3 regions of the Alicyclobacillus fodiniaquatilis genome follow, and region 2 is predicted to be linked to each of the others. Evidence: riboswitches for the same ligand, from Rfam matches in the RefSeq annotation. Region 2 holds a riboswitch; each other region holds the start of a gene.
What was found. A riboswitch is a leader RNA that binds a small molecule or an ion and turns the genes downstream of it on or off. The one in region 2 is predicted to bind cyclic di-AMP.
Positions count from the first base shown of each region.

Region 1: linked by a shared signal. The riboswitch ahead of ACFSB2_RS13640 (universal stress protein) and the one ahead of ACFSB2_RS07835 (C40 family peptidase) in region 2 are both predicted to bind cyclic di-AMP.
Region 3: linked by a shared signal. The riboswitch ahead of ACFSB2_RS21055 (hypothetical protein) and the one ahead of ACFSB2_RS07835 (C40 family peptidase) in region 2 are both predicted to bind cyclic di-AMP.

Region 1 is NZ_JBHUCX010000035.1:80,785-88,851, forward strand. It holds gene ACFSB2_RS13630 (ABC transporter substrate-binding protein) at 1-688, opposite strand, end outside; cyclic di-AMP (ydaO/yuaA leader) riboswitch at 1,734-1,864, shown strand; gene ACFSB2_RS13635 (hypothetical protein) at 1,871-2,053, shown strand; cyclic di-AMP (ydaO/yuaA leader) riboswitch at 2,217-2,346, shown strand; gene ACFSB2_RS13640 (universal stress protein) at 2,447-2,881, shown strand; gene ACFSB2_RS13645 (hypothetical protein) at 2,904-3,122, shown strand; gene ACFSB2_RS13650 (hypothetical protein) at 3,241-3,912, opposite strand; gene ACFSB2_RS13655 (hypothetical protein) at 4,026-4,985, opposite strand; gene ACFSB2_RS13660 (hypothetical protein) at 5,310-5,735, shown strand; gene ACFSB2_RS13665 (winged helix-turn-helix domain-containing protein) at 5,732-6,055, shown strand; gene ACFSB2_RS13670 (hypothetical protein) at 6,144-6,455, opposite strand; gene ACFSB2_RS13675 (hypothetical protein) at 6,767-6,919, opposite strand; gene ACFSB2_RS13680 (hypothetical protein) at 7,039-7,611, opposite strand; gene ACFSB2_RS13685 (sensor histidine kinase) at 7,783-8,067, shown strand, end outside.
Region 2 is NZ_JBHUCX010000020.1:315,480-323,546, reverse strand. It holds gene ACFSB2_RS07845 (AAA family ATPase) at 1-642, shown strand, start outside; gene ACFSB2_RS07840 (HesB/IscA family protein) at 867-1,166, opposite strand; gene ACFSB2_RS07835 (C40 family peptidase) at 1,363-1,887, opposite strand; cyclic di-AMP (ydaO/yuaA leader) riboswitch at 1,887-2,026, opposite strand; gene ACFSB2_RS07830 (exosporium glycoprotein BclB-related protein) at 2,568-4,145, shown strand; partial or broken gene ACFSB2_RS07825 (hemerythrin domain-containing protein) at 4,260-4,466, opposite strand; gene ACFSB2_RS07820 (cytochrome c oxidase subunit II) at 5,337-6,218, shown strand; gene ACFSB2_RS07815 (cbb3-type cytochrome c oxidase subunit I) at 6,292-8,067, shown strand, end outside.
Region 3 is NZ_JBHUCX010000087.1:11,125-19,191, forward strand. It holds gene ACFSB2_RS21035 (carbohydrate ABC transporter permease) at 1-463, opposite strand, end outside; gene ACFSB2_RS21040 (Gfo/Idh/MocA family protein) at 700-1,665, opposite strand; gene ACFSB2_RS21045 (sugar phosphate isomerase/epimerase family protein) at 1,698-2,486, opposite strand; gene ACFSB2_RS21050 (AI-2E family transporter) at 2,915-4,042, shown strand; cyclic di-AMP (ydaO/yuaA leader) riboswitch at 4,106-4,235, shown strand; gene ACFSB2_RS21055 (hypothetical protein) at 4,323-4,619, shown strand; gene ACFSB2_RS21060 (NAD(P)/FAD-dependent oxidoreductase) at 4,573-5,706, opposite strand; gene ACFSB2_RS21065 (C40 family peptidase) at 6,205-7,368, shown strand; gene ACFSB2_RS21070 (hypothetical protein) at 7,467-7,652, opposite strand; gene ACFSB2_RS21075 (FadR/GntR family transcriptional regulator) at 7,901-8,067, shown strand, end outside.

The DNA.
Region 1 (8,067 bases), on a different contig from region 2:
CATTTCCTGTAAGAATCATGCCGAGATCGTAGCTAGCAACAGGATCACCAAGATTCCAAATATAGCTATTTGGATATTTTTTTTGTAACTTCTTTCCTGCCTGGATAAACTGCCCGAGCGTGTGTACATTGTTTACGTTTATCCCGGCATTCTTAAACATATCAGTGCGGTAGTACCATAATTTTGTCTTGATTTGATAAGGGAATCCCCAATCCTGACCTTTGAATGAAACGAGCAATTTTGTAGCGGTAAACATGTCACTCTCATAAGGCTTAATGGTGGATGTTAAATTGGTTATAGTCTTCGTGTTCCACATAGCAGGTAAATCTGTGGCATTGATCTGAATGATATCAGGCACGGTTTGCCCAGAAGATAGTTCTAGTTTGTATTTAGACACTGTGTCGTCATTAGCTGCAAGAATCGGCTTAAAAGTATACTGCTTAGCCAATTTGGGATTAAGTGTTTTTAGAGTTTGGGACAGATAGTTGGTAGTAGCGTCATTTCCCCATGTCAAAACTGTGAGGGTTGTCTTAGCTCCTGAATTGGATGTAACCGTTTTAGAAGAGGTTACATTCGAAGACTGTTTAGACGAATTTCCAGAAGAACTAGTTCCACACGCGCTCAATCCAACAATGGCTCCCATTGCCACAAAGCTACATGCATACACTGACATTTTTGGGCTCTTCAACATTACTCCTCCGTCCATGTTTTTATGAATAATTAGATAAATAAAGAGAGAATAAATCGAGGACCTTCTCCACTCGAAGTGTCTCAACAAATGGAATCTTATATTAACTTGGACACTCATTAAAGCATGTATTAGTGCTTTTCTTTACGATATATGAGACAAACGATTAATCAGTTATAAGCTTCACTTACCGACTGTTTTTTGCAATTGATTGCGACCTTTATGTTGGACGATACAAAGAACAATAACATCTCTACCAATTCTATCCCCTCCGAGAATCGCTCCACCGTATGTCATATCTTTGTGGTCAACACATCAGCACTCTTCATCTTATTTCCATGCTAGGATTTCTTATGGCCCTTGAGTACTGTAACCCGAGGAAATGTTCGCGGTGTATTGCCACGTGCTACAACTGGGAAACCTTTCTTTATCGAGAACGGTACTCACAGATTTGGGGTAATTAGTGTTTACTAAAAATCAGTGCACCTCATACTGAAAAAACATAGATAAAATATAATCTGCATCCATCCCGGGGCACTTAAATAGATGGTATGGAGATTTGTAAGCTTCACTTCAAAACTTCGCCCTGGTACCAACGCATCATCGCTCTGTATTTCTACCAATATCGGAATCAAACTTAAACTTTTCCCGTCTTTTAATTTCACAATGATTGTGAGGAACTTGTTGATATAGTTTTCCTTCCTTTCTATTGGATCGATTGATCAATGATTTGCTGCCATTCGAACTTCCGATTATGATGCGCTCGATATCTCTAGAAGTAACTTTCGACATCCAGTCTGGTTTGCTTGTACTGTGAGGTTTAACAATTGTGATCGATTGGTTATCTGTTGGAGATTTTGTGCCAGTTGGTGAGCAAGCATCTAATGAAATCGTGGCGAATAACAAACGGTATTCTCGGACATCGTGATGCAACGCAATCCAGTCCTTAAGTTATTGGCACCTGTGTGGTTTGAGGGGATCCAACAAAATTTGACTAAAAAATTTCATAATTACCCCCAGCAATCTATTTCGTCTATCGAATCTTATAGCATAACCGCCAAATTCCACATCGGAAACGGGGGAACCACTTGTGGGGTGAATCATGGCGCAACCATGTAGGGCATCCTTTCAGCCCGAACCCGTCAGCTAACCTCGTAGGCGAATTTGAAAGGAGACGGATATATGCAAACGCAAGAATGGATCGATTTGTATCATGGAAGCGAGTCGGTAGATGCGCAACTTCTCTATGACGCGGACACCAAGTTACGTCGCGCCAATCGTGCAGAGCGGTATTTTCCGTCAAATGGCAAGCGTTTATCGAAATATTACGCCCCTCCGCGCAAAACGGCGCAGGAGGTGGACTGATGAATGGTTGGATTCATCGTCGCAACGGCTTGTATCGGTACCGTTTACACCCTGTTCGTCATACAGGCGCTCAATGCCGCAAAAGAAAACACACAAAGATTGAATCGTTGATCAACATTGAGATGCTGATACACTAGACTTTTCCGCAGTGCCGTAAAACTTTATAACGCATAAGCTTAGTTCCGAAAGGAAGCGGAGGAACCATTCCATTGGGGTGAATCCAGTCTTTGACTGGTAGGGAATCTCTTATCCCGAATCCGACAGCTAACTTCGTCAGCTTTAAGAGAGGCGTATATTTGCCCTTCACCCCAGCCAACTCCGCTCCCCCGCAGGAACACCTGCGGGGTTTTTGTCGTACACCATCTCGATTCTAGATAGTTGGGAGGAGAGAATATGTATAGACGTATACTTGTACCGGTTGACGATGCAGAGACGATGGATGTCATTATGCACGAGGTTTTCCAAATGTGTGAGGAAAATAAAAACCGTGTCATTACGCTTTTCCACGTTCTCCGTCCTGTCAACAGTCTCGGCGTGGGAACAGGGTATGTAGTCAATTCAAGCGACGTTCAAGCGGACCTAGAACAAGAAGGGTATCAGATTCTGGAGCAAGCCCGCAAACGATTATTTACAGTAGGCGTTGAACCGAAGCTGGTTTTAAAATGGGGAGACCCCGCACATGAAATCAGTCAGTATGCAGAGCATGAAAAAATCGACTTAATTGTCGTCGGAAACAAAGACAAAGGCCTGCTAGAGAAACTACTCAGTAGTAGTGTAAGCCAAAAAGTTGTACAAGAAGCATCAACCCACGTTCTTGTTGTGAAATAAAAAAGTACACGAGGTGATTGGTATGATGAAAATGGAGGAAGTGCATGAACAATTGAAGCAATGGGGCGAACTCATCATTACGACGGACGCCGGGGATACATATGAGATTCACCTCGGCGATACCGAATTTGACGGTGAAAACCGCGTGATCCGATTCACCACGCCAGATGCAAAAATCTTTATTGCTGGCGATACCATTGAGAGCGTAAAAATGCACTTTAGTCATAAAGTGATGGAGTAGAAACGCTCCATGAGGAGCCTGATGTAGATATAGATGAAGCGAGAATTTGTATCATTCTAAAGCCGTCCTGCCAAAGGACGGTTTTTCGTTTTACACACCTAATCCTGTCTATCCGGCGCTATTCCCGCCAAGGGAATCCGTCTGGATTGCGCGCAGCGCGCTCCGAGACCAGTTGCGGATCATGACCGTTCACTTGGTCCAAAAAGGGGAAATCATCCGGTGTAACAGCCAGTTTAGCGAGTGGTTTGACTGCAACTGCGCTGGCCCACTGTGTGCTTTCAATCGCTAGACCATTGTATGGCTCCATAATTTGTTGTTCAAACGTATCGCGTGGAAGAAGATAAATCATCCCATTCTGCCAAGGACCTTGTGCGAATGCCGCTTGGTTCACCGAGAAATAGTAATATGTTTCCGCAGCGTGCCCGTCCCCTGAACGCACATGAAAACAAGCATTGACCAGTGAAGTGACAACATCCCGGTTGACAATGGCAAAATACATCGGCCATAAGCCGTCAGATGCCGCATAAATCGCACAACGGTTGCCAAATTCATCGACATCATTCGACTGGCGTGGTTCAAATTCCGCAATTGCCGCGTTCGCGGATCCGTGTAGCAAGAGGTTTTTCTTTTCTGCTAGATAACAAAGAAACTGCCACTTCGGCGCCGTCAGTGTGTAATTGATTTCCGCCGCGCCGTCTTGCGCCATCATGTCATAGTAGATCCGCTCAAAATCGGCAGTGTTTTCATCATTTTGGGCTGGCCTCGTCATATAATAGCCGGGTATTTGCATAGATTTGACCCTCTCTTTTCGGGAGGTACTTAATTTTGATTTCATCATACGCCTTTCGCACTCATCTGAAATCAGTCTTCAGCCTGAGCTGAGTGTAGCTTTCCCCTTTCGCACTACGGCGTCACTTTGTAACTATCATATTCCCGCATCGAGACGGCCATCTGCAACGCATTCATCATTGAGGAAGCGTCACACACGTAAAATGTATTGCCAAACACCCAGCCGATTTGTGTGACAGGATTGCCCGTCAGATTGGGATCCACCAAAATGTGTCCTTCTGTCGGCGGTAGCGCGTTGGTCTTTAGGAAATCATCCAGTTGCTTTGCTGTATTGTTGAGATCGAGCGAAGGCGCGCCAAACACATCAATCGTCCAATCGCCCTCCTGCCACTCAATGACATCCTGCGGCAGTTGGTAGTTCGACGGACTGCCCATATCGTATTCTTTGCCGGTTCTATATTGCTTCATGAAGCCATTCACGGTCCCCGCGCTTTGAATCTTTTTGACCGAGAACTCTGTATTAAAATCACTTTGCGCCTTTGCATTGCTGGAATAATAAGTGGCGCCAAACGTGCCGATAGCTGCAGATGCGGGCAATTGGTCAAGGCTCGCATCATTCAAAGGCACGGCGGTCGATGTGGAAAACAGGCTGATGCTGTAATCCCAATCAGATGCGTACGCTTTGACTCCCACGAATTGGGCGTTTGGCTGAAATGTAGGCTCGGTAGGCGCGAACAGCGCAGGCATCTTCGTCCCCTGCTTGACCGCATTCATCGCCGTCACGATGTAATCTGCAAACTGAAGCCCATTTGTCTGCGGAGTCCCTGTACCCCCTGAATGATTTGTCGTTTGATTGGCCGTTGTTGAATTGCCCCCGCCAGCAGGCGCAGACGAATTGGTCACATCGCTTTTGTTCGATCCGCCCGATGTATTTTCCTGTGTCTGTCCAGTCGCATGATTGGTCTGCTTGCCAGACGAGTGGTTAGATGGCACGGAAGGCGAGGAAGGCGCACAGCCAGCCAACGCGCACACGGTGACAAGCGACGAAAAAAGCGCGAAAATAAGACGGTTCATTGCGCTGCACCTCACTCTCCAGGCGAATATGCCCTTGATGATAGATTTACAAAGATGTGAATGTATAAAACAGCGTCCCGCTCAAAATCATTCTGCCATGACCATACACATCATGGCGATCACGCCACAATGTCACTGCCAACCTCATTCGATATTTGCTCACTGCCGAGGTTTTGCCTATGTTAACATCATTCAACACGATATGTGAATGACCTCTTTGCTTTATATTCATCATTATGGGAAAAGGCGTATGCACGATTGCATTTCACTTGAACGAGAGTAAAATACATGACATCATTCATGTTGTTGAGGGAGGGTGCAATATTGGATCGAACAGAAGAGAACATAGACCCCAAGCAGGCGCTCAATGAGATTCGGCGACTTGAACACAAGGTGCGAACCGAAAGTCGATGGGCTGGATGGCTGTGGTTGATTGTCGGATTTTCAACCGCCGTATTTGGCGTATTTGCCCCACCCATCACACACGGTTGGCAGGAGTATGTCGTGACCATCGGCTTTCCTATCCTAGGGTTTGTCGCGTTGGTCTACGCTTTACAGCAACAAGTGATTAGTCGGGCACAGCAGCATCTCGAATATCCTGTCACCTGGGTGTTTTGTGGATTGGTGCTGGTGAATGTCATGTTTCGCATGATAGCGGATCCGACGCATCTGTCCGCTTTGGTCATCATCTTGGGGACATTGCCAGTATTGCCGTGCTGCTACGGCACTTGGCGGGTGTGGCGCGCATGAACGTTCCAAGAACACATCTTCGCCACCAATTGGACGAAGTGATTCATGTACCAGTCCGGCTGTCCATCATGGCGGCACTGGCCCCCGCAGAACGGGTTGATTTTCGGTTTTTACGCGAGGAACTGGAGGTCAGTGACTCACTTTTGTCAAAACACCTAAGTGTACTTGAAACAGCAGGATACGTAGAAGTGATTAAAGGATACGTGGGCAAACGACCAAGGACGTGGCTTTCCATTACAGAAGTCGGGCGAAAAGCGTTCAGGAATTACGTAGACGTCTTGCAGCAGATTGTGAACACGACACCGAGAACGTCAGAGTGAGCGTCGCGGTGAAACGCCTGTCCACAAACAATCGCGCAGATGACGAGAGAAACAAGGCGCCTCTTCTCTCGTCATTCATTGCTATTTTTCAAATCACAAAGCCGAACGGCAAGGGTCGAAATCCGTAGATGCCGCCGTAGGGAATGAACATGCCAGGGTAGGGGAAGAACTGAGCGGATTGAATGTCCGCATCATCCGTTTGCGGCCGATAGCTTCCGTCCGTAAATTCATCTCCCCTCGTTTTTTGCCCGCTGGCGAGACTTGTCGCATTTGTGATGATCACGCCGTCATGAAGCGCCCTGTGCAAAATCCCGTGGTGCAGTCCATAGACGGAGTGGCACTCTACCCATCTGCCCACATGTACCCGCAGCGTCTCCTTTGAAAATGTGTATGTCGCCATCCATTTTGCCTCCCGCGTATCAGTATCTGCCTATACGATACGCACAGCACGGCGTTTGTTCCTGGACGTTTATCCCGGGAGGGCAAAGAGAAAATGGCGAATGCCCAAGTTTCACAGTACTTTTTGGGCATATGGAATCTTGCAAATCAAGTATGCCACCATGAAGCTTGTGGCGACACTCAACGGTGCAACAATCAGGAACTTCACAAACTCCGGGACAGGTTTCAGATAGACCGAGCAGTACGACAAACACCGGAATGGAGAGTATCGCAATCCACTTCCAAATCCTTGTGAGTTGAAAAGGGATCTGTTCAAGCCAGTGATTTCGAAACGCCACAACCCCCCATGATCATCATGAGAATATAGAGTGGAAAGTAGCCAAGCTGAAGTTCCAGTGGCCCCGTGCCGGTCGGGTACTTTAGACGCACTGCAAATGCGATGAGGCCAAAGATGATGGCCGTCACAAATAGTATTTTCCCATTTGGAAATGCCCGATTGCTCGCATCCACTTGGCGTCGACACGCAGATTATCCAGATAATTCAATCTCTTCAACAGAGGAGCCCTCCTTTGAAAATGAGTGCGTTACCTGTTGGCGAAGGCTGATCTCAGGCACTTTTTGTTGACGACCACGACGATGCCGAGCAGGAACAACCCGCAGATACCCTGTTCGATCTTCATCCACAGCGGAAAGGTGCCTGGAAGCGCGACGATCACCACAACGGCCACCAACATGATCGCGGAAACGAGACGCAGCCGTAGATACGCACGACTGCGGCCACGAGCCATCTGGTAGGCAAAGAAGGTCGTTAGACACGCACTGGCGACAACAATCGTTCCGCGGATCCAGACCGCAGGGGTCACGATTGCAGTGTTATTACGCAACAAAATAATGGCCACGAAGGTAAGCACACTGGTGCCAAGATAGCATAGGGCGAACACCTTTACTCTGTGGAACGCCATCCGACTACGAGGATGATTCAGCTGTCTTTCGTCTAAAATTTGAGTGTTCATGATATCGTCCTTTCTTTTCAATCTCGACATCGCTCGGTGTTGATTCAGCGAACTGGACACGATGGAGATATGACCGATGTCCTCTCCCCTGCGGCAGTTTGCTGTCTGCGACGTATTGAAGTATAGCTGGCACGCTCCGCCCAAAGCTTGTGCCACCTGTCACGGATCGCTGGCCTATTTCTGGCCTACAAGACCTATGGCTCAGGTCATAGGTCTTGTAGGCCACACCCATGACTCCCAACACTGTTGCATGGGAAGACAAGTGAGCTATACTACGGAAAAACAAGTGCATTTCTCAAGGTCGGTGGGTATACAATGACAGGAAAGCAAGAACAGATTATCGATACGCGGCCACTGTCATTAGTATGGTTAATTCGTGTGGCCCCCTATTGTGTTGGCGGAGTTGGATACCTGTTCGGTCTCTTTTTGGAACGACACACGCTGGTTAACTTTCTTCTGCTTACGGGGCTCTATGGTGCCTGGCTCTTGATTTATCACACTGGTAAAAACCGCGCCCATCCCTCATGGGTACTTGCCTTATCCTGTCTGGCTTGCGCAGCGCTATTCATCCCCACTACGAGCAACAATGTGTACTGGCTA
Region 2 (8,067 bases):
GCCGGTCATGCGGTGACCCAGTACTTACTGAAGCCTCACGACCGTGTGTGGAAGGTAACCATCATCCGCCGAGGTGGCGCGCTCGGTCTGGCCGCCACGAAGCCTACGCATGAGAGGTATAACCGCAGTGACAGTGAGATGCTGGCAGAAATCCAAGTCTGTTTGGCGGCTCGGGCAGCGGAAGAGGAGTTCCTGGGAAAGAAATTAAACGGCGTCACCTCTGACCTGCAGCAGGCGACTGAGATAGCCGGCGCGTACCTTGGCCTGGTGGGAATGGGCGATGAGTTGTTCAGTTGGCTTGCGATAGGCTCGCGGATAGATGGGCTTAAGGCGCTTCGGCCCAAAATCAATGAGCTGTTGAAGGACCAGATGGCTCAAGTAAAGCAACTGCTACAGGAACATGCTGAATTCGTCCACAAGATTGCGAATCAGTTGTTGAAGCAGGGAGATCTGACTGGCGAGGAAGTTGAACAGATTTATGTGCGACTGTATGGCCGAAACCGGCCAGAACCATATGAGATAAAGCAGCAAGCCTTTTGCGTTTCGCATGCAGCGAAGGCATCGGAAAATGATGAGGAGTTCAACGAGGATTCCGAACAAAACCCGTTGGTAGAGTTGACAACATCGTTTGAAAGCCAATAAGGAACACAATTATCGACCTGGAAGCGAGCTAGGTTTACACTTTATGACCAACTGTTTCCGTTGTGTCCGGCGGTTCGAACGCATCAACATTCATCAAAAAAGCGCGCGATGGCGCGGCTTTATAAAAAGAGATCGCTCTTTTGAGTGATCTCTTTTAGCGCAAGTACAACTTGATTGCACTTGAGTTTCACCCAAGCAACGAGTAGGGTGTCTGATATGTTCTATCAATGATGGTGGTGATGCCCTTTCTGCGGATTTGTGATGGAAAAACCGTCTTGAGTTGCGTCGTAATCAATGACAATGCCATTCAAGAATTCATGATTGCTTTCAAGCAATACTTCAATTCCAGGTGTCGTCGCGTTGATTAAATCATCAGGTTTTTGATAATCAAGACTCATCCCGTAATGGGCATGATCCCCGTGCGCGTGAGTGACATAAACCCGCAGTTTTAAATTCTTATCCGTTTGTTCTCGGAGAATACTCAGTATCTGCTTCTTAGCTGATGGTGTGATTTTGCACTGCATCAACGATTCGCCACCTTATTTAAATTTAAGTTCTATACTATCATAACAATCTGTCAAATTTGCTCCACGGCCTCCTCTGCGATATTCACAACACGAGATGCTTTGTGACCAATCAAAAAGCCATTTATATCGCCTGCATGTATGTAATGAAAAAGGGCTCAACCATGTCTTGGTTGAGCCCTTGATTTCTCCGTGTTTAGTACATTTTTTTGACTGCGCTTAAGTGTTTATACCAGTAAGAACCTGGTTTAACGCTAAGATAGCCCACTTTACCAAGCCCACCGCCACATTGGATCATTTCTCCGTTACCGACATATATACCAGAATGACCGCCGTCATTGAATGACAATAAATCTCCAGATTGCATATCGGATTTCGGTTCATCATAACCGACAGATGTATACTGTTTCGTGGAGAATGTTGTAATTTTATAACCTAGCGCATGATGATAAACGTAGGCTGTAAAATTCGAACAGTCAAAGCCATATTGTCCACGATCTTCGTTGTGTCCCCAGATGTACGGTGTGCCCAATTTGCTTTCTGCCACTTTCAGAACAGCGTCTGTCTTCGCCTGAGTTGATGCATTCTCACTCGCCAACGGAGTCATGTTATGATCGATGGTCACACCTGGTGGCAATGTTGCTGCCATTGCGATCGATGTGCCAATGGAAAATACACACGCCATACCAAAAAATGCAGAAATCACGCTTTTCTTATTCAAATTATTCCTCCTTGTGCCTCCGAGGTTAGTTGACGGGTTCGGTGGAGAATGCCCCTACCTGTTTGTTGTGGCAACCAGGATTCACCCCAAAAAAATAAGTCCCCCGTACCTGTATCACAGGATTCGGCATGATTGTTTCGGAACCTATGTTATCACGGTGTTTTGTCAATGGAACTAGAGGATTAGTGGATAAAAAAGAGGATGATGGTGGTAGTGGAAATTCATTCAGATGTGGACGATATGCGGTCAACCGCTTGGCCACGTCGATGGCGCACACTCCAAAGTAAGCGTTCAGGGTCAAGGCGTTTCCGGTACGCTTTTTTAGGTGATTACTGCGTTTTCGATACCAAATGTGGTTGTTCAGATTTTGTTAAGATCTAAAGAATATAATTGAATTTGGGCTTAAGGAGAGACTGATGATTTCTAGACATTTGTATCCTGACTCAGGCTTCGGTATTCGCTGATGTTCATTTTCATTTAATGGAGACCAAAATTCTTAACCTTTCATGTCCTCGGGATTCTTTGTTAGTTTTAAATCGTGCGTATGTAGATTCTGAAGTCCAACTCAAATCGTATGACCAAGCATGGGGGAATGTCAAGTCTAACTAGTTGAAAATCTGGTTTTGGATCATATCGTTATAAGTCATTTTTTAGATTATTTGGAAAGAGGGTTATATTGGGTGAAAAGAAAAAAATGGGCAAATGCGATCAACTTGACCACAATGGTTTCGAGTCTCGTTGCTACTGCCGTGATGGACGTAAATACCACATTTGCTGCGACAAGTTCCAATACGAGCAATTACCAAGTCTCATCTTCAGTCAATGGTCATGCGTTGGGGAAGACTCAAGCATTCACGCTACATAAAACCACTTATTATTCTACGGATGAAGTTATCACATTGTTGGGATCTGTCGGTTTGGAGCCACAGTGGACTGAGACCAACGGGCAGTTTTCGCTGAAGCTGACCAGCTCGACGAAACTTGCTGGGAAAGTGAAAGTGCTCAATGGCAAAACGGGAAACGTGAATGTATATGTGAATGGGACGTTAGTGGCTACACATATTGACAGTGTTGTTCGACAGAGTGGCGGAGAACAAGTGAGATATCTGCCATTGTGGGACATTCAGCAAGTGCTCAAAGCCATCAATATGAAATCGACGTGGAACGGAAACACGAAGGCTTTAAAAGTACAGGCGCCGCATTTTTATGGTATCCCGGGACCGACTGGTGCAACGGGAGCCACGGGAGCAACCGGCGCGACAGGCGCTACCGGACCGCAAGGGCCAACAGGCACGACCGGATCACAAGGATCAACAGGGGCGCGTGGTAGCGTAGGACCGACAGGTGCCACGGGATCGCAAGGAGCCACGGGACCGACAGGTGCCACGGGATCGCAAGGAGCCACGGGAGCGACAGGCGCCACGGGATCGCAAGGGGTCACAGGGGCCACCGGATCGCAAGGAGCCACGGGAGCAACCGGAGCCACGGGAGCAACCGGAGCAACCGGAGCCACGGGAGCAACCGGAGCCACGGGAGCAACCGGAGCCACGGGAGCAACCGGAGCAACTGGAGCCACGGGAGCAACCGGAGCCACGGGAGCAACCGGAGCAACCGGAGCAACTGGAGCAACTGGAGCAACTGGAGCAACTGGAGCAACTGGAGCAACTGGAGCAACTGGAGCAACTGGAGCAACTGGAGCAACTGGAGCAACTGGAGCAACTGGACCGTCAGGTTCAGGTGCAGGCTCAATCATTCCTTTTGCATCGGGACTTCCAGTTGATATGACCACGGTCGCTGGTGGTTTACCTGGTACGGTGAGCCTCGTCGCTGATGGCAATTCTGTTACAGGTGTTTCCTTAACTGGTGGGACCATCGATCTCACTGGAGGCCCGAGCACGTTGCTCGATATGGCATTTTCAGTTCCACGCGATGGAACGATTACATCCATTGATGCGTATTTTAGTTCGACAGCAGCCCTCAGTCTTGTGGGAACCACAGTTACAGTTACAGCCCAATTGTACAGTTCGCCCACACCGGATAATACATTCACTGCGGTCCCTGGTGCGACTGTCACATTGGCTCCGGCGCTTACCGGCGTGCTTGCGATTGGGACTACAAGTAACGGAATTACGACAGGTTTGTCCATCCCAGTGACTGCGCAAACACGTCTATTGTGGGTGATTTCATCAAGCGCTGCAGGTCTTAGCTTGGTGGATAATGTAGAAGGATATGTAAGTGGAGGAATAACCATTAGTTAAATCGGCTTTTTGAGACCCGTTAGATACTTATATCGGTGAACCACATTCTACCTAAACAGCAACAGGCGCCTTTTCTGTACGTCAGAAAGGGCGCCTGATTTCATCCATACCTTGTTATCCATCTTCAGTTGTGCGTTCTTCTTTGTGAATGTGGATGCGAAGCTGTTCGCCGAGTTTGGACATTTGCTCATCTCTGTGTTCTTCACAAATCTGGCTGATCAGACTACGTATTTTTACGTGTTCAATCAACAGCTTCGCAATCTCCGCGCGTGCGAGCGGCGCATGCTTGGCGAATTCAGGCAATAAAATTTCTTCTTCCTCACGAAAGTGATCCCACCCTCTATTGTTCCAGAACGTCTATATCTTTTCCTTGAGCACATCAGTTACTTCTTGTTGCCGAATCAATCATTGCGCAAGGACAAGCGCATGATGATGGTGTCGCGATAGCGGTTGCAGTGCTGGCTGTCTCTTTGCGGGTTTGTCGGCCATATGATATTTCTCCCCTTCAATGCGTGCGATTGTTCCACTTATTTGTTTGCATGCCTTCTGAACCACGCCTTTATTATATCGACGCAAATGCGTTTCAGGCAGACGCAATCGGAGGATCCTACATGGTCTGATGGGGTCTAACAAACTCATTTGTGTATCGACAAAAGAAAAACGCATCTCATGTATGAATCAGCGCATGACTAGGAAACATATCCCATGTAATATGGGGCATGCCGGAATTGTAAATGAAATACAAAGAGGTGATCGCTGTGGAAAGGGATGCGAATAAGGGACTTGGAAAAGTCTATTGGTCGATCATTCTTACCGTTCTTATCCTATTTGCTTTAGCAGGGGTACTTTGGTGGTATGACGGATACATGCTTCATGGACAGTAAAATCCCAGAGAGGAAACGGGGGAGAACACGCGCGTGCACAAATCAAGAAATGAAATTAAAGCCAGAAAACGGAAAATCAATGCCAGAATCGCCACCATTGCGATCATTGGCGTAATTGTCTTGTTCCTATTGCTCGAATTCCAGGAATTTGTACACCTTAGTTCCAGACTGTTGTATTGGAAACATTAGAGTCGACATGCGCCCCGTGTCAGCGGAAGTATGAAGATATGAGTCAATGAGGGCAGACAGATGGTCTGGCAGCGACGTGCTGGCTTTATGTTCAGCAATGGAAAGGAGTTTAACGTGCATGAAATTTTTACGGTTCCCACCACCGGGCAAGATGGCGCTTATTCTGATTCCGTTTCTTTTGACCGGGTGCGGAGAACGGTATTTTCTTTTCAATACTGCGGGACCTGTCGCGGAAATTGAACGCAATTTGATCTATACGACATTTGTCTTGACGGCGATTGTCGTCATCCCGGTCATCGCCTTGATGTTTTACATCATTCGGCGATTTCGTGATACGCCTGACAACCCTGCACCGTATCGCCCAGAGTGGGCGCAAAGTCACAGATTGGAGTTCGTTGTGTGGGGAGTTCCCATTTTGATTATCTGCGTTTTGGGCGTCGTGACAGTGCGAGATACGTTTCGACTCGTGCGTCCGACAACCTCGATGTCGGGTACGCCCTTGACCATTCAAGTCACCTCATTGGATTGGAAGTGGTTGTTTCAGTACCCGGATCAAAAGATTGCGACGGTCAACTATTGCGAGATTCCGACGAATCGTCCAGTTCGATTCATTTTGACTTCTGATGCGCCGATGAACTCCTTCTGGGTTCCACAGCTCGGCGGGCAGGAGTACACAATGCCGGGTATGGCGATGCGCTTATGGCTGCAAGCGGACAAGCCAGGCAGCTACTTCGGAAGCGGAGCGAATTTCTCCGGTCGGGAGTTTGCGCATATGAAATTCAACGTGATCGCCAAATCTGAGAACGATTTTCAACAGTGGATCCAACAAACGAAATCCACTGCCCCTGCGCTTACAAAGGCAGGTTATCAAAAATTGACACAGCAAAATGTGGTCGATAAACAAACCTTTTCTTCATTCCCATCTGGTGTATTTGAGCAGAACATCAAGTCAGAGGGTGGAATGTACATGAAACATGAGTTGAAGGAAGCGACAGACTAACCCAGAGAGAGGTGCGCGTACGTTGACGGGCATAAAGAATTTTGCAAGCCACTTCTTTGTTTTAGGCGAACCGATGATCTACGGCGCAGACGTTTCCATCGTTTTGGTGACCATTGCGATCATCGTCGCGCTTACATACTACAAGAAGTGGGGCTGGCTGTGGCGCGAATGGTTAACCACGGTCGATCACAAGAAAATTGGCATCATGTACCTGATTGCCGCCATTCTGATGCTGTTCCGCGGCGGTGTCGATGCGCTGTTGATGCGCACACAGTTGATTCAACCGAATATGCACTTTCTACAAGCGCAGCACTACAACGAGATTTTTACCACCCATGGAACGCTCATGATCTTGTTCATGGCGATGCCGTTTATCTTCGCGGTGTTCAATGTTGCCGTTCCCTTGCAAATCGGCGCTAGAGATGTGGCATTCCCTTATTTGAACGCCATCAGTTTCTGGTTGTTTTTCTTCGCGGCGATGTTGCTTAATCTCTCCTTTGTCATCGGCGGTTCGCCTGACGCTGGATGGATGAGTTACCCGCCGCTTTCCGATCTCCCTTTTGATATGGGGCCAGGGGAGAACTACTACATACTCGCTTTGCAAATAACGGGTATCGGCAGTATCGCGACAGGGATCAATTTCTTTGTGACCATCCTGAAAATGCGAGCGCCCGGCATGACCTTGATGCGTCTGCCGCTGTTTTGTTGGTGTGTCCTCGGCGCTTGCATCCTGATTATTGTGGCGTTTCCCGCGTTGACCGCTGTACTTGCGCTGTTGTTGATTGACCGGATTGCGGGCGCGCACTTCTTCACGATGTTGGCGGGTGGCAATCCAATGATGTACATCAACCTGTTCTGGGTGTGGGGACATCCTGAAGTATATATTGTCGTCTTACCGGCATTTGGTGTCTTTTCAGAGGTGGTTGCCACCTTTTCGCGCAAGAGAATCTTTGGCTACACGTCAATGGTCGCGTCGATCATGGTCATTACCGTCATCAGCTACCTCGTTTGGGCGCACCACTTTTTCACGATGGGCGCGGGTCCTGGCGTCAACAGTTTCTTTGCCGTCGCGTCCATGATCATCGCCATCCCGACAGGGGTCAAGGTGTTCACCTGGCTGTTTACCATGTACGCTGGTCGCGTTCGCATTCCGGCGCCGATGCTGTGGACGCTTGGGTTCATTCCCAATTTCGCAATCGGCGGCGCGACAGGCGTCATGTTGGCTGCGGCGCCTGCGGATTACCAGTATCACAACAGTTATTTTCTCATCGCTCACTTTCACCAAGTGCTCATTGGCGGGACGGTTTACGGCATGCTTGCGGGGCTGTACTACTGGTATCCAAAGATGTTCGGTCATCGACTGAATGAACGTCTGGCAAGGCACGCGTTTTGGTGGTTCAACATTGGCTTTTATGTGTGCTTCATGCCACAGTACGCCCTCGGCTACATGGGCATGACAAGACGTATCTTCACTTATGCGCCAGGCATGGGGTGGGCAACCTGGAATCTCATATCATCCATCGGCGCATACATGATGGGCATCGGCTTCCTCTTTTTGGTGGCGGATATCGTCTACAGCGCATTTTACGGTGAACGAGATACGACAGGCGATATTTGGGATGGTCGCACATTGGAGTGGTCGTTGCCAAGCCCTGCGCCACACTACAACTTTGCTGTCATTCCACAAGTGAACGATCGCGACGCTTGGTGGGAATACAAGCAACAGAAGCGCGAGGGAAAAGAAGTGACGGCGCTTCAGTACAAGGGTGAACTCCATCCGATTCACATGCCGAAAAGTTCTGGTCGACCATTCGTCATTTCCGTCTGCTTTTTCGTCGCCGGATTTGGC
Region 3 (8,067 bases), on a different contig from region 2:
AGACCCAGTTGAGAATACCGAATTTGGTTTGGAAAAATGCGCCAAACAGAACTGCCTCTGCCACAATGGACGTGACATTGGGCAAAAAGAACGTGAAGCGCCAAAAGCCGCGCAGCTTGACAAACGCTGAGTTGAGCAGAAAAGCGATGACCAACGCGAAGAACAGCATCGGGATGGTAGATTCAACCCAAATGATAAACGTGTTGAGCACCGACTGCCAAAACTGTCCGTCTGTCAGTACGAGTTCAAAGTTTTCGAACCCGACATATTTCATAGCGCTCAGCCCATCCCAATTCTGCATGGCCAGAAAAAACGAAAAAGCGATGGGAAACAGCCCAAAAACAGCGAACAGAATATAAAACGGCGAAATAAACAGATAGATGGACTTGTTCTTCTTCATCCGCCGCCATGTGTCACGTTTGGCCTGCAACTGCTTTTCATTTTGTTGTACGACCGTCGCCATTGGCTAACCCTCCCTACAGTTAACTTCTTCAAAATGCATAAAAATACATTTTATTACTTATGGATATAAAAACATCCGGACACATCATCGCTGTTATATCCGGATATAGAGTTGGCCCTTGGGCCCACGCCATGCACGATACATCATTCACCAAGCTGCTGGTACAAGCCGCATCGTGCATGTTCTTTTCTATCAACTAAAGTATGTCTGATGTGTCGCGGAGTTGATCTCAAGTGCTAAAGCAGGACTGGTTTCCCAGTTTCAGCGGATTCATTGGCCGCCGCAGTTACCCTTTGCGTCTCATACGCATCCTGATAACTGGAATGAATGCAGGTTGGATCAGAGGTGCGAATCGCCTTCAAAAAAGCGACATCTTCTTCGTAATAGGGGTTGGTTTGATTGCGATGTATCGTTGTCTCCAGCGCTCGTCGCTCAGTTACGCTGTCACTGTCCACCTCAAGAATGACATTTCTCGTCAACACGTGTAGACCTACTGTATAACCTTGATTGAGCAGACAGGTGTTCGAGATGGTGCCGACTACACCGCTTTGAAAACGCAAGGTGATGCTGCCGACATCAGGTACACTTACACCATCCACGAGACTCTGCATCTCACGTTGGGCGTACACTGCATAGACTTCTTTTACATCTCCAAGCAAATAACGCGCCAAATCGACAATGTGCGTAGTTTGTTCCACCATTTGGCCACCCGATTTGTCCATCTGCCGCCACCAGCCGACCATGGGCATCCCGCCCAGCCAATAGCCCAACACCATACCTGGCGTTTCTCCAGCCAGCGTCGCTTTGGCGATGTTTGAAGCCCGAGAATAGCGCCAGTGATAGCCGACAGAGGTCAACAACTGCTTTTCTTGGATGGCTTTTAGAATTTGATCCGCCGGCTCATGCGCAACGGAAATTGGTTTTTCCACCAACATCGGAAGACCGCGTTCAATCACAGTCAATTCCGGTTCGCCATGGGCAAATGGCGGAACACAGATATACACGCCATCCAGTTTTTCGCTGTCCAGCATCTGGTTTAAATCCGTATACCCAACGGCGTCGTATTTTCTCGCCATCTCATTCAGTCGCTGCGGATTTACATCGTACATCGCGGCTACACGCGCGTCGTCCATCCCTGTGATGTTGCGCAGATGCACTTCAGAAATTCCACCGACGCCAATGAATCCAATATTTAGTGCCATTATCGAAATCTCCCCTTGTCATTCGTCGTATTTTAGAGCTGAGAAGCCATAAAACGTCGACTGGCGGCAAGTGTTTCGGCTGGATCCCCAGGCACGCCGCACTCCAGCGACATCCACCCCTTGTATCCGCTTTCTTTGAGCGCCGCAAAACCGGAGCGAAAGTCAGTGTGGCCCAACCCAGGCAGCAACCGATTGGAATCAGCCAAATGCACATATCCAATCCAGTCCGAAGCCTTCCGGATGGAACTGGCGATATCGGACTCCTCAATACTCATATGAAAGAAATCCGCCAATATCGTCATGTGTTGCGATTTTACCCGTTCGCAAATATGCACCGCCTGCTCCAAGCGATTGATATAGTGCGTCTCGTAGCGATTTAAAGGCTCCAGGATAACCTTGGTCCCTTGTTGCCCTGCATACTCCGCCAGTTCGCCAAGCTGCTCGACCAGAAGCTCTTCTTCCATTTCCAATGGCGTTTTCCAAGGTGTCAAATCCGGCAACTGCGGACTGCCAAAAATCGGCACCACAATCACTCCATCTTTTGCGCCAACCTCCGCGGCCAATGATAATAGTTGCTTAATTTCTTCACGAGATTGCAACCTATCTTCCTTCTGCGGGAACAACAAACCGAACTTAAATCCGCCACATATACAGGTCGCCGTGATACCGGTTTCATTCAGTGTCGAACGAATTTCGTCTACACGTGATGCCAAACCATCCCCGCGCAGTTCCACGCCTTCATAACCAAATTTCCGAAGATTCTCAACCTTTTCACGAAAAGAAGTACCAGGAACTAGATTCTCTTGGGCTGCAAATTTCACCAGTGTCCCACCCCTTGTCTTCAACGCTGTTGGACTACATACTATATACGATTAAGCATAACACTCATTCTCAGCTCTGAAAAGTAAAATCTCATTCCACTACAAGGTCATAGAACATGTGATCATTTGTGATTTCTGCACAGATTCCCCCTTCTCCTCATCCACCCAAATGGTGATAAATATGCTATTCTTAATGCATTCAAAAACAGTTGCGCCGTCGGACAGACACGCGTTCAGGTACACAACAACCCACCGCGCAGTTCGCCTGCCGCACGCCATCAGGATCATCATGACCAACTGCGTCCATCAAGCGCCTCATGACGTTGCACAAGGTAGCAGTTTATTCACAAATATTCTTTTATAGAATCAGGATTTTAGCTGAAGCAGCCAAACCGTTGGCTGCTTCAAGTTATGAAGGGAGTTTATGCATGGGTAAATCCGAAAAAGAATTAAAAATTCAACACTACATGGGCAGCCTGTTGGAAATTGTCGGCTCACTCTTGCTTGTAGTGCTCATTCTGGTCATCTTCGCTTTCGTCTTCAAATATATTGTTCCATTCGTCCTGGCTGCGCTCTTGGCTGTCGTGTTCTTGCCGATTGTCCGCCTGCTTGAACGCCTTGGTCTCCCCCGCATCGCGTCAGTGCTCATCTCCATGCTTGGATCTGTTGTGATCTTGGCGTTGCTCTGTACATTCGCAGCCATTGCCATCGCCAACGAAGCAACGACCTTCTCCAGCACGCTTGCGCCGTACTTCGCACAACTCGAAGACTGGATTGAGCATCCGACGAAATTACAGGCGCTGTTTTTGGGTCATCTGCCGCCGCATGTGGCTGCCGAGATTCAGAATCAAGCGGTGCATTCACTAAGCGGCATCGAGCACTGGATTCAGCTATTTGCAAACGTGCTACTCAACCTTGTGACAGAGTTCCCTGACTGGCTGTTCATCATTGGCATCGCGCTCGTTGCCACCTACTTTATGCTCATCAATCGAACAGCCATGTACCATAGTTTTGTAAAGATCCTCCCTCCAGGTTGGGAAGGAAAAATCTCTGCCACCATTCGCGACATGATACGGGCTTTTGTCGCCACCATTCGCGTGCAACTGATTTTGATGGCGATGTCTGGCGCACTGGCGATGATCGCCATGTGGATACTTCACATCCCGGACGCCTTCATCATGGGCCTGTTGTTCGGTCTTGCAGCCATCATCCCCTTCATTGGCTCATTCATCATCACGATTCCCTGGGCCATAGGCAGCTTTGCCATGGGGGACACATCACTGGGCATCAAGGTGCTGCTGATTCAAGTGATCATCCTGTTGATTGTGCATATGATCACGCCAAAGCTGACGGCCAACAACGTCGGTCTCGACACTTTGTCCACGCTCTTTGCCCTATACGTCGGCATGAAAATCATCGGATTCACAGGGATTTTCATCGGCCCTGTCCTGCTGATTGGCATCAAGTCACTGTTGCGCAAACATCTGATCGGCGATTTGTTTCCTGGTGTGGACACGCTTCAAGAACATCCAGACGATAAACGCACGCCATCGTGATCGACCAGAACGGCAAGATTTGCCGCTTGAATGCGTGTGTGTTAACATAAAGTTACTAAACTTCATATGTGCTCGCTGAATTCCGCAAGGAAGCGGGGGAACCGATATTTTGGGGTGAATCCAGATGTTTCTGGTAGGACATGCAGAAGTCCGAATCCGTCAGCTAACTTCGCAAGCGCATGATAGAGCAATGAACCTCCGTTGGCGTGCCAACGGAGGTTTCTGTGTTTATTCGGCCATATCTCATCAAACCATGACAAAACCAAAAGAGGTGAAGCGCATGTTTGGAACCAAAGCCACTCGCAAGGGAACACTTGACGTGCCCGCTGATAAACCAGTCACCAATCTGCATCGCTTCCGGGCGCATATGTTCGCAGACACGAACGACGTGCATGTGCGCCTGCATGATAGTCGAGCGGAAAAGGACTATCTGGATATCCGCCTCGGTTGTCAAGGTGACGCAAAAGGCAGCAAACTAAAAAGATTACTTTATGTCGTCGGCAGCATTTTTGCTTTTCTGTTGATGGTGTTCATCGCGCGGAAAATCGAGCGACAGAAAAAGGAGCCAAATCAATAAGTTGGTTCCCAAGTATGCGCTCAGCGACCGCAATCCCCGAATACGCCCCCGTCGTGAGTCCTCCTGCGCCATGTCCCGTGGCTACATATAATCCATCGACACTGGGAATGGCGCCGAGCACAGGCATATTGTCGGGGCTCGCCGGGCGCAGTCCAACGCGAACCTCGGCAATGCTCCCCGCCCCCAGTCCAGGGGCGATTCGCAGTGCTTCGCGCAGCAGTTCCTGCATGCCCAATGCCGTTACCCGCGTGTCGTAGCCACTGCCTGTTTCCCGCGTTGCGCCAACGACTACGCGATGCTCTGGGAAAGTCAACATGTAGTGGGAGTGGAACCCGACAATGATGGGCCACTTATCTGTGCGCTGCGCCATCTGCAGATGCAAAATCTGACCTTTTTGCGGCGTGATCGGAATGTCGATGCCTGTTGCCGCGCCAAATTGGTTGGACCACGCGCCACCGCAAATCATGACGGCGTCGGCGGTCAGTACGTCATCGTCGACATGGACAGCAGACACGCGTCCAGCGCTACACGCAATTCTGGCTTCGCCATGCACAACATTCGCGCCGCGACGGATGGCTGCCTGTTTGAGCGCATTGCATAAATACCTGCCGTTGAGGCGCGCTGCATCTGACATGTAAATGGCCCCTGTGATTTCACCAAGCGCGGGAAAATACGCCTTGGCTTCAGCAGCATCTAGACGGGCAATGGTCCCTAGATTTGGTGCGCCAGCCATCTTCCTTTCCAGCAAGAGCCGCTCGACGAGCACAAGCCGCTGCGCTTCTTCTTCATTTGCCGCCACGTACAGACCGCCAACCACCTCGTAACCCGTGTCCGTTTCGCCGTCTTCCGCCAACTGGGCGATGAGTTTGGGATAGTGTGAGGCTGCCGCATAAGAGAGCGGATAATAAGGCGCAGGCGGCGAAAAACTGGACGCTGGTGAAACAATGCCAGCCCCTGCCGCTGTCGCTTTTCCAGTGTGATCCGCGTCAATCAACGTCACCTTCACTTGCGAACGCGCAAGTTGATACGCTGCTGCCGCGCCTACGACGCCGCCGCCAATTACAATCACTTCAGCCTGTGTCGACAACTGTCGAACCACCTTTGTATCTGAATTTTTATCGTTTAACGTTGGTAAAATTCCATTTTCCATCTTGTAGCCATTATAGACGGTCAGCAGGAATCCTTCTACGCCACGCGATATGAATGTAGACAACCAGCAAATCGCGTGTTCGATTCGATCACGCCGACGGCAGTGATTCATATTGAATGAGATTTTCCTGCTGCTGCCCGTGTGGGGCACATGACACATCGCGCTCTACTTCAGATGTCATCTTCAATTTCACAAACACGGACAAAAAATCTGTAGACAATCGAATCTTTTTATAGAGAGTTAAGCGTTTTTTCCGCGATTTTTCACCCTCGACATCGCATGGCGCATCCCTCATGTGAAGCGTCATCATCAGCACATACTCAGGAATTTTTTTGAGTGCGGCAGGGAAACAAATTTTTTTGTCGAATCATGACCGCTAGGAACATCACCTGTCGAAAGACATTATTGAAAGACATATTGATTGTGAGGAAAAAGATGAATTTTAAAGTGAAACTTGCTTCCTTAACCGTCAGTACAATGGCCCTTTTAACCTTTACCCTACCGACTGTTCAAGCAGACTCGTTGTCAGATGAGAATCAAAAGTTGTCGGATTTGCAGAGTCAAGCGTCCAGCTTGTCAAATCAGATTCAATCGAACCAGGCTAAAGCGGCGGCGCTCACCAACGCCATTGATTCGTATAACGACGCGCTGCACAATGTCAGTTTGCAAATCGACACAACCAACCAGCAGATGGCGCAACTGCAGTCTCGTGAAAAGACCTTGACCATCCAACTGGCTAAAAATCAGAAGGAACTGACTGCCAAACAAGATGAACTCGTTCAGTTATTGACCACTGAATACGAAGATGGTCATGTTCCGTATCTAGCTGTTCTATTTCATGCGACCAGTTTTCAAGATTTACTCTCTAGAATTTACAATATGACGCTCGTTTCCAATGCGCAAAACAATGTTGTCAATTCGGTCAAACAATTGAAACAGTCTCTGGTGACCAAACAGAATGCCGTGAAGGCTTCAGAAAACCAGCAGAAAAAAGTAAAAACGCAACTGCTGAGCCTGCAAGCAACTGACCGCACCATCAAAGCATCCCGCGAGCATGACCTGACCCAAATTAAATCCAGAATTCAGTCAGGACAGGCGCAACAAGGTGAACTGGAAAGCCAGATTTCCTTGACACAGTCCCAAATTCAAGCGATTAAGGCTGAGACATTGGCAGCGGAAACGCAAGCCGCAAACCCGTCTTACGTCGCCCAACAGCAAGCATCATTGGTCAGTGCGAGTGCAAGCGGCATCGTCGGTTACGCAGAATCCTTTATGGGAACCCCATATGTCTGGGGCGGTACCAGTCCGTCTGGTTTTGATTGCTCTGGGTTCACACAGTATGTGCTGGGGCACTTTGGTGTATCCATCACCCGCACTTCGGAAGAACAATTCGCTTCTGGCGTGCCCGTAAGTGAAAGTGATTTACAACCAGGCGACCTTGTTTTCTTTAGCACGTATGCGCCAGGTGCATCACATGTCGGCATTTACATCGGCGGCGGCATGATGGTCGACGCTGAAGACAATGGCGTTTCTCTCGATAGCATCTCAAATTCTTACTGGGGCCCAAAATATATTGGTGCAAGACGCTATATCAAGTAAGACTCTGAAATGTTCTTGAAGGACAGCAAGACGACCGACAGACATCGCCATACTATGACACGGACATGTTGATGAAATAGGAAGGCAAGCGGCGCACCTTATTTTCGCAGGGTTCGCCGCTTGCCAAACCAATGAAACCCCTCAATCAATGCGGCGATTTTGCCCAACTGCACGAGAAGCGGCTGAATGGCAAGAAAGGCCATCAGAATAACCGCTGCGACCACACACAGTAAAAGCGCAATCAAAGCCAGTAGTACGATGAGTATGATTAAAAGAATATGCAACGTTATTCCTCCTCCCTCACTTCTATCCTACTAGATTATCCTATTGCCTGCCAGCCATTTACCAATTGAGAGTAAGGAATATATCCCCATTTCCAATCGTGTGCGCCTGTAAATTCCACTCCTATTCCCCAAACCATTGCACCTATGCTCATCCAATGTTATCCTTTAGACATCAGATGACTTAATCACTCGGTCTTATATGCTCTAGTCAAACAAATGAATGTATTTACAGCACGAAGGGGGCCATCATGTCATTACTCCCAGTCCAACAGGCAAAAACATATGAATTGGTGATTGAGCGGATCAAACAAGCTATTCTCGATGGCACATTTGCGCCCGGCAGCCGCCTGCCTTCTGTGAAATCGCTTGCGTCCACACTTGGCGTCGGTCAGGCAGCCGTGCGTGAAGCCATAAG